DNA from 3 places in the Aliiglaciecola sp. 2_MG-2023 genome. Region 2 is predicted to be linked to each of the others. Evidence: predicted binding sites of a transcription regulator. Region 2 holds the regulator's gene; each other region holds the start of a gene.

The links. Region 2 encodes FliA, which starts transcription of late flagellar genes. Its sites were predicted from a motif close to CTAAAGNTNNNNNNNNNNNNGCCGATA; they were not measured.
Region 1: the regulator FliA is predicted to act here: its motif matches at 2,021-2,047, upstream of Q4567_RS01275 (flagellin).
Region 3: the regulator FliA is predicted to act here: its motif matches at 1,319-1,345, upstream of Q4567_RS02380 (DUF5610 domain-containing protein).

The regions. Positions count from the first base shown of each region.
Region 1 is NZ_JAUORY010000001.1:313,270-316,556, forward strand. It holds gene flgL (flagellar hook-associated protein FlgL) at 1-981, shown strand, start outside; gene Q4567_RS01270 (hypothetical protein) at 989-1,918, opposite strand; gene Q4567_RS01275 (flagellin) at 2,177-3,001, shown strand.
Region 2 is NZ_JAUORY010000003.1:78,765-82,051, reverse strand. It holds gene flhF (flagellar biosynthesis protein FlhF) at 1-949, shown strand, start outside; gene Q4567_RS04205 (MinD/ParA family protein) at 946-1,812, shown strand; gene Q4567_RS04200 (RNA polymerase sigma factor FliA) at 1,809-2,540, shown strand; gene cheY (chemotaxis response regulator CheY) at 2,579-2,962, shown strand; gene Q4567_RS04190 (protein phosphatase CheZ) at 2,997-3,287, shown strand, end outside.
Region 3 is NZ_JAUORY010000002.1:90,122-93,408, reverse strand. It holds gene Q4567_RS02380 (DUF5610 domain-containing protein) at 1-1,288, opposite strand, end outside; gene trmA (tRNA (uridine(54)-C5)-methyltransferase TrmA) at 1,505-2,605, shown strand; gene fabR (HTH-type transcriptional repressor FabR) at 2,612-3,229, opposite strand.

The DNA.
Region 1 (3,287 bases), on a different contig from region 2:
AATATTAATAGTGCTTTGGATAAAGCAAGGCAATTAATGGTTCAATCAGGCAATGGAGTTTACGACGAATCTGATTTACAAGCGATTGGAATTGAAATTGGTGCGATTCGAGACGAAGTATTTAGTTTGATGAATACCCAAAATTCCAATGGTGAATTTATTTTCGCCGGTTATCAATCTCAAACCGAAGCGTTTACTTATAATCCTTCAGCGGTCGGTGAAAAGTATACGTTTTCTGGGGATGATGGAGTGAAAAAAATCCAAGTCTCCGACGCGCTGAGTATTCAGTCTAATAGCTCTGGAAAATCTGTTTTTGAAAATGTACAAGCTAGGCTTAATTTTAGTGTCACCGGAGACGTTGGTATATCGTCAATTTCCTCTGTTATTACTGAGCAAGCTGCTTTCGATAAATTTCATAAAAATAATTACGATGCTGTGACCCCGGCGAACAACCAGTTTCAAGCGACTATACTAGCGGGCAATCAACTGCAAATTGATAACTTGGGTAGCGGCGATACAATTGCTACAGTTAATTTTATTTCTGGGGAACCCCTAGTGTTTAATGGCATTGAATTTAATGTTGAAGGAAGTGTCGGTAATACCTTTGACTTTGAATTAGATAAGCCAGAAAAGAAAAATATAGCCGAAACATTAAACAACTTTTATCTGGCGCTGAATAATGGCGATTTGACTGATAAAGGACTTAATGAAGCCATAGCCGATGCACTGGTGGGTATTGATAATGGTTCAAAGGCGTTAGCTAATGCAACTTCATCCTTAGGTGGCCGCATGAATGTTGCCGAGTCGGTTTATGAATCGAATTTGGATCTTGAAATCGCCAATAAAACAGCCCGTGCGAACATCGAAGATGTGGATTATGCAGAGGCCGTTTCTGAATTGAGTAAACAAGAAACCGCATTGCAAGCAGCTCAAGCAACTTTTTCGCGCGTAACTGGACTAACGTTATTTGACTATATTTAATTTTAGATCAAAGGTTTAGCTGCGCTAAATAGATGTGACTTTGATTGTCGATATGACTTGAATAATAGCTAACGTATATTTTTTCATTATAGCGCACCATGCCCGCATAACTGCAGTCGCCACCTGAGGGTAGAACAACCTTTAGGATCAACTTATTAGTTTCAATGTTCATTTGCCAAAGCGCAGTTTTAAATTTTCCATTCAACCAAGCCCTACCACAAATCAATATATTTTCCGGACCATGTGAAATGATAACAGGAGCACCAATATATTGTTGCAAATCAAACCACTGCCAACGGTTATAGGGAGGTTTTGAAAAGCCACATTGCGCAGTAAACGAGTCAGCATCTCTGCGAACCACGGCATAAGCATCGCCATTTTTCATAAAACACAAATCACTTTCATTAGGATAACCAAGTCCGTGACTGGCTAGACTAAGCACATTAGGTTTTACACAATCAAAGGTGCGTAATGGATTACCTTTATATAGGTTCAGTTGTTGTTGAGCACGTTTGTAAGCAAATCCATAGGCTTGTTCTCCTTGCCAGCGTATTCGCCAAACCCACCAATTTTTTTCTGCAAACCAATGTTGACTCGACCAACTTAATCCATCTTGGGAAAACCAACACAACGAACGACTATGCCGCCACTTGCCAGTTTCATCATAACAACGAGCGTAGGCAGTCATCAGTAATTTGCCATCGGGCATGACCGTTAACTTAGGATCTCGCAAATCACAATTTGCCATTTTAAGGGTGGTGCTGTTAATTTTTTTACCAAATAGGTCGCAAGTAACGATGCGTATGTCACCATCTTGACTCATGTGATCTGACGCTTCTCTAAAACTAACAAATAGTTTGTCAGCAAACTCACAAAGATCGGTAAAAGCGCTGTGTTTAGATGTTTTCCAAATCGAATTAGTCCAATTAATCATCATTTTTAAAATTTATTTTTATCTAAAAAGCTATTGAATCTCAATTAATTACAATTTGCAAAGCGGAAATTTTTTGCCGTTTTTATAAAAAACGGCAAAATTTAGTTAAAGGGATTTTTTAACCCGTCGATACCCTATCTGAGAGAGCCAGTAACACCGATCTAGTTTTGACTAAGATTGATGTTCTTGAATGTGTTTTTTAACCACCGATTTTTATCGGTTGCCAGCGAAACGCTGGACTGAGAGTGTAGGAGATATCCCATGGGATTATACGTTAACACCAACGTTTCGTCTTTGAATGCGCAACGTCAATTATTTGATTCATCTAACCGTTTAGGCACGTCTTTTGAGCGTTTGTCTTCTGGTTTCCGTATAAACCGTGCAGCGGATGATGCTGCTGGTTTGCAAATTACCGACCGTTTAACCACCCAGGTTCAAGGTCTTAACCAAGCTGTAAGAAATGCCAATGATGCGATTTCTTTAGCACAAACTGCTGAGGGCGCGTTAGGAGAAGTTACAAACTCACTTCAACGTATCCGTACTCTTGCAGTCCAATCACAAAATGGTATTAATACCTCTGCTGACCGTTTAGCACTACAAAAAGAAGTTTCAGCACTTAAAACTGAAATTTCACGTATTGCTCAAACTTCACAGTTTGCCGGTGTCGACATCCTTGATGGGGCATTTTCAGCTGCATTCCTAGTGGGTGCAAACGGTGGTCAAACTATTTCTGTTAATTTGTCTAGAACTAGTGGTTTTGGGGCTTCTGGCCTAGGTATCGCTGCTACGTCAGTTGCGAGTATTGAATCTGCATCTGCAGCGTTAACAGAGATTACTGCTGCAATTTCAACTGTAGGAGCTGTACGTGCCGATTTAGGTGCTCTGCAAAACCGTTTCCAATCAACTATCAGAAACTTAAGTAATATATCTGAAAATGTTGCTGGAGCTCGTTCACGTATTCGTGATACAGATTTTGCTACAGAAACTGCTGAATTGACACGTAATCAGATTATCCAACAGGCAAGTTTAACTGTTTTGTCTCAGGCTAATCAGCGTCCACAATCAGCGCTTCAGCTTCTAGGTTAATAGAATACGATTGGGAAATTAAAGCCAGGGGGTAGTGATTCTGCTTTTAATGGCCCATAACGTAGAGAGTGCGCTCTTTCCCTCCTAACGTGAGAGCGCTTCGCCGACTAATTTAGTCGGCTTTTTTCTCAACCTAACTAATTGATATTAATAGGGATAATAATTTAGCTTAAATTTATGCTAAAGGATTTTTCGATCCTGTTCGATAAAGATTCCAAGAGCGATGTACAAAATAAAAAAATAATAAGTACACGCCTAAATAAGTGACGTAATAAAACTAATAATA
Region 2 (3,287 bases):
GGCTGAAGACGTTTCGAATTCTGCCATTAGTGAAATAAAAAATGAGTTAAATTCGCTGCGCAATGTACTTCAATTTCAAGTTTCTGGTTTGCTAAAACAACAACGTCAAAGTGCTCATCCTATGCACGGGTATTTAACCTCAAGACTGATTGAAATGGGCATTAGTAGTCACATTGCCGATGACATAGTCTCTTATACTCCTACTCCCGAAAACGCAGATGAAAGGCAGGCTTGGTTATTTTTACTTAAACTATTGTCTAATCGTATCCAAACCACTGGCAATGCTATTCTGGCCGACAAAGGTGTTGTTGCATTAGTTGGTCCCACAGGGACAGGAAAAACCACAACCATAGCCAAATTGGCGGCCAGAGCAGCGCAAAAGTATGGCGCTGACCAAATCGCGATGGTAACAATTGATTCCTATCGTATAGCGGCGTTTGAACAATTGGCGACTTATGGAAAAATTATTGGCTGTAACGTAAAAAAAGCGCAAAATGCGGAAGAATTGTCAGATATACTCTTCCAACTGCGTAACAAGCGATTGGTTTTAATAGATACTGCAGGTTTTGGTCAAAGAGATTCTCGACTAATCAAGCAGTTAGATACCTTAAATCAGCATTCATGTGCTAATATCAAGAAGTATGTTGTGATTCAAGCCAATGCACAATACAAAGTGCTGCAGCATACTTTGAGTGCATTTAGCAATATTGATTTGCAGGGATGTATTTTAACCAAGCTCGATGAGAGTTATAGTCTCGGAGAAGCGTTAAGTGTGGCAATTGAACATAAGTTAGCCGTTAGTTATTTGACGGATGGACAACGAGTCCCTGAAGATATTAAAGTTGCAGACGCAAAGTTTTTAATCTCTGCAGCGGCTAAGCTTTATAAAAAATATGGTTTGATTCATACTGCTAAGCCAGAACTAAACAAATCGGCATTAGCAATATGATTGACGACCAAGCGAGTAGCTTAAGACGAATGAATCAATCTCGATTAATCAAAGTGATTGCGGTAACCGGTGGTAAAGGTGGGGTCGGTAAAACGAACATTACCTTAAACACGGCTATCTCGATGGCTAAAATGGGCAAGCGCGTCATGGTGTTAGATGCCGACTTAGGGTTGGCAAACGTCGACGTCATGTTAGGCTTGCGAGTAGAAAAAAACTTATCCCATGTTTTATCTGGTGAATGTACGCTGGATGAAGTTTTAGTTGTGGGCCCTCATGGGGTATTGATTGCACCGGCAACCTCCGGAACACAATCAATGACCGAACTCAGCCCCACTGAACATGCAGGACTAATTCGCGCGTTTAGTGAGTTGCGTACCAATATAGATGTGCTTATTGTAGACACGGCCGCGGGCATATCAGATATGGTGCTCAGTTTTTCCAGAGCATCACAAGATATAATGATGGTTGTTTGTGATGAACCCACCTCTTTAACTGATGCATACGCGTTGATCAAACTACTGAACAGAGAACACGGCGTGTTTCGCTTTAAGATCGTTGCCAACATGGTACGTAACATGCGCGAAGGACAAGAGTTATTTGCAAAGTTATCTAAAGTGACTAACCGTTTCTTAGATGTTGCTTTAGAACTAGTAGCAACGGTTCCTTACGATGAGAATATTCGTAAGTCAGTTCGAAAACAAAAAGCAATTGTAGATGCATTTCCAGGATCGCCAGCTTCTATCGCTATTAAAGGCCTTGCAGAAAAAGCAATGCATTGGCCAATTCCCAACCAACCTGGTGGACACTTAGAGTTTTTCTTAGAACAACTTGTCGCCGAAAAAGTGGTAGGTGGACAAAGGTGATTAGAAAGGCAGCAGCTTATCAACAACAAGCCGATTTGGCTCAACTTGTAGAAAGACATGCTTCCTTGGTTAAGCGAATTGCCCATCATTTATTAGCCAGATTACCTGCCAGTGTATTAGTGGATGATCTAATTCAATCTGGAATGATTGGATTGCTCGAGGCCGCAAAAAACTTCGATGGCTCAAAAGGCGCAAGTTTCGAAACTTTTGCAGGTATCCGTATCCGCGGAGCCATGCTTGATGAAATCCGCAAAGGCGACTGGACACCCAGATCTGTGCATAAAAATGGCAGAGCAATTACCCAAGCAATTAATCAAGTAGAACGTGAAACGGGCAGAGATGCTAGAGATATAGATATCGCGGAAAAGTTAGAAGTAAGCCTACCCGAATACCATCAGATGTTGAATGAAGTCAACGCTGGAAAAATTATCGGTATTGAAGATTTAGGTATTACCGAAGATGTGATTACCACTGAGCAAAATAAAGGTAGTGACACGCCTTTTCAGGATTTACTACAAGGTTCATTTCAAAAAGCATTAGCACATGCTATTACTACTTTGCCGGAACGAGAAGCAATCGTACTGTCATTGTATTATGATGAGGAGTTGAATCTCAGAGAAATTGGCGAGGTACTCGAAGTTAGCGAGTCCAGAGTCAGCCAAATTCACAGCCAAGCAATGTTAAAATTGAAAAGCAAAATGCAATCTTGGCGAGTTAACGAAGAATAATAAAACACCATTTGATTTAATCCTCATTGGAGGCAGTTTTGGATAAAAATATGAAAATCCTCGTTGTTGATGACTTTTCAACGATGAGACGCATCATCAAAAATTTACTTAAAGACTTAGGTTACACAAGCGTTCAAGAAGCCGATGATGGCAGCACTGCGTTACCTATGTTGCAACAAGGTGATTTTGATTTTGTAGTAACAGACTGGAATATGCCAGGCATGCAAGGAATTGACTTGCTTAGAGCCATTCGTGCAGATGATAGTTTAAAGCATTTACCAGTTTTAATGGTAACGGCTGAAGCGAAAAAAGAACAAATTGTGGCGGCAGCTCAGGCTGGAGTGAACGGTTATGTTGTTAAGCCTTTTACGGCGGCTACGCTTAAAGAGAAGCTAGACAAGATTTTTGAGAGACTGGGTTAAGATTTAACCTGTGTTGAAAATTAGGAGTGTCTAAATGACCGGCTCTAATAAAGCTCCAATGTCTCTTGATGACGCTAAAAAATTAGTTGAATTGCTGGAAAGCGGAGATAACCAAGCTGCTAGCGAATTGCTCGAAGAAGCCTCTTTAACCAATTCTGTTGAATTATTTGCAGAGGTGGGCAAATTAACCCGCCAGCTCCATGACTCTCTGAATAGTTTTCAACTTGATGATCGCATTTCGAATTTAGCCAATGAAGAAATACCTGATGCGCAAAGTCGCCTGAACTATGTTATAGAAACGACCGAAAAAGCGGCTAACACAACG
Region 3 (3,287 bases), on a different contig from region 2:
TAATAATGCTATTAATCAAAGTTTCGTACTGATCACCATCGGCTAACTTTTGCTGTGATTGCTCAAACACATTCAACATTTTTTGTAAGTAATCACTTACTCTCTCCACCGGCTTTGATGACTGTTCTTGACTACCTTGCTCATCGCTGTAATGTGAAACTGACTCGTAAGTTTTAACTACTTCCACTTGCTCTTGTCGAGTTAACTGTAAAGCGAAGCTGGTTAGCTCCTGTTCATCAAAACCAATTTCTAAGGCCTGTTCGAAGGCCCGTTCGATATCACCATCAAAAAACGTCGTAGCCAAATCATTAGCATCAGAAACTAACTGGCCAATGGACTGCAACTCACTTTCGTCTAACTCTCCAGATACAGAAAAGCTGTAATTATTCTGTGCAATAAACACCGACTGCTGCACTTCTGTTTGTTTAGTGGCCGCTTGAGACGTTTCAGATTGAGTATTAGATTGAGCTGATACTTCTTCAGCTTCGTTGTTGGCAGTTTCTACTGTTTCATTTCCAGCACTGTCAATACCAGCCCGTGGCAATACATCATTGTGCTCAATGTTTGGTTCTTGCTTAATCTGTTTTTCTTGTTGCAATAAAACCTGTCGATTTAATTCGAATTGTTTTAAATCTTCGAAACGAATAACCACTTCATCACCGTCTCGAGTGCGGATCTGTAATTCGCCATTTTGTTGGCTGGAGGCAGAAAGACTCTCTGTTATTAACGAAGTATCTGATTGCAATTCCCTATCTTCTGGATCACTCTGACTACCGAAGAGTTTATCTTGTAAACGCTGAATTCCCTGTTCAATCAAATCGGCACTTCGGCCTATTCCGTCGGAAATTTCTTCGTTCATAAAACCAGATAAATCTTTTTCAGCCAGCTTAATACCTTTAGAAACACCGGAACGTGCTTGTTCGAATAAACTAACTAATGTTTCTTCATCTGCCCCATTACGAGCAGCGCCAGATATCACTCCACCAACAAATTGGAGCACATTCTTGGCCACTTCCTCGAAGTCAAACAGACTCTTGTTAGTTTCTTCTGGGTTTTTAAGATTGGCACGCTTCTCATCAATTTGTAATGTTTGATTGAGCGAGTTATTGTAAATTCTTAACCCGACTGTGGTTTGCGAGCTGAGTTTGCTAACCGTAGATTCTGCAGGCGCACTTATACCCGCTTCGGCTTGTCTTAAACCCGCTTCGCGCAATTGATTTTTCACAGCGTCATTGGGATTAACCTGAGTTTTATCTCCCATAAACGCTTTAATTTCACCGAAATTCATGTGCAATACCTCACTATCCTCATGTAATAGTATCGGCTATAAATTCACTTTATTGAGAAATTAAATTAAATAACTCCGCTAATATGGGAAATACTCAGTCAAATTAGTGCTTTACCCTATGTACGGTAAAACAAAAACCAAATTGCATTTGCAAGCGCGCAGGAAATCTTTAAAATTCGCGAATCTTCTTTCAATGCCAACCTAATCGAGTTTTTGATGCGTCCAACAGAAATAGATCCCCAATTTTACCAAGCTCAACTCGATGAAAAAGTGACAGCTTTAAGCGCTCAGTTTAGCCAATTTAAAATGCCCAAATTAGAAGTGTTCGCTTCGCAAACTCTGAATTACCGAATGCGTGCGGAGTTTCGTGTTTGGCATGAAGGTGATGAGCTGTTTCACATCATGTTCGACCAACAAAGCAAAGAGAAATACCGCGTCGATCAATTTCCTCCCGCGAGTAAACTGATCAATCAAGTAATGGCCGATTTGGTGGTGCTATTAAAAGACAATGAAATAGCGCGACGCAAACTATTTCAAATCGACTATTTAAGTACTTTAAGTGGTGAAATTGTCGTTTCCCTGCTTTACCACAAGCCATTAGATGAAAGCTGGCATGCACAGATAAGTAAAATTTTAAAACAGCTAAGACAGCACTATCCAATAGATATAGTGGGTCGAGCCCGTAAACAAAAAGTCATAGTGGATAAAGATTTTGTCATCGAGCGTTTACCTATAGGACAAAGAACCTATGAATTTAAGCAGGTTGAAAATAGCTTTACTCAACCAAATGCGTTGGTTAATCAAAAAATGCTTGAATGGGCACTTGATGTTACCGCAAATAGCGGAGGTGATTTACTCGAATTATACTGCGGCTTAGGCAACTTTAGCATTCCCTTGGCGCAAAACTTCAAACGGGTTTTAGCCACCGAAATTTCAAAAACCTCAGTTGCTGCAGCACAATATAATATCAGCGCCAATCAGGCTGACAATGTGACAATTCTTCGTATGTCTAGCGAAGAGTTTGTACAAGCCCAAGCAGGGATAAGAAAATTCAATCGACTAGAAGGGGTGGATTTAGCCCAATACGATTGCCGCACAGTGTTAGTCGATCCGCCAAGAGCAGGTTTAGATGATGAAACAGTTTCAATGATCAGTAAATATAACAATATCGTGTATATTTCATGTAACCCAGAAACCTTGCAAAATAATTTGGACCTATTAAGCAAAACTCATGAAGTCCATCGTTTTGCTCTATTTGACCAGTTCCCCTATACCCACCACGTTGAAGCCGGTGTATATTTAGTGCGAAAAAACTAACAAGATTTAAATAGGTTCATTGCTTTTAGCGAACTCTAACGAGCCATTTGTAATGAACCTTAACTGAATTTTTAATCGAATCGCCAATTGTTCTCTTTGAATAGGATCTAAATCCAGCGCCTCAGCACCAGTGCTAAACACCAGTTTAACCATTGCTTCAGCTTGTAAATTCGCGAGTTTTCTATTTAAACCAGTTGTTGCCACAGTATAGTCGGTCAGTTCTTCGGTAAAGTGCTGAATCTCTCTGAACACAGCAGCTCTGAAGGCGTTTGAGGTCCCAGTGTGTTCTCTTAATAACAATCTAAAAATATTGCTGTTAGCCGAGATAAATTCCATAAACGTATCTATTGAAGTACTAATAACTCCGCCTCCTGACGCTATTCTTACTCTAGCTTGACGCATTAATTGACGCAAAGTTAACCCAGCTTCATCCACTAGCGTTAACCCTAACTCATCGATATCTTTGAAGTGACGATAAAAGGACGTAGGCGCGATACCAGCGGCCCTTGCCACTTCCCTGAGACTCATACTTGAAAAACTATGTTGTTCATCTAACAGACCAAAAGCTGCATCTATGATTGCACGACGGGTTTTTAACTTTTGTTGCTGTCGAGTTTGAATCACTTACTGCCCTCAGGTGTTTTACACTAATGATAAAGTTATCAGCTTGAATTACACCTCA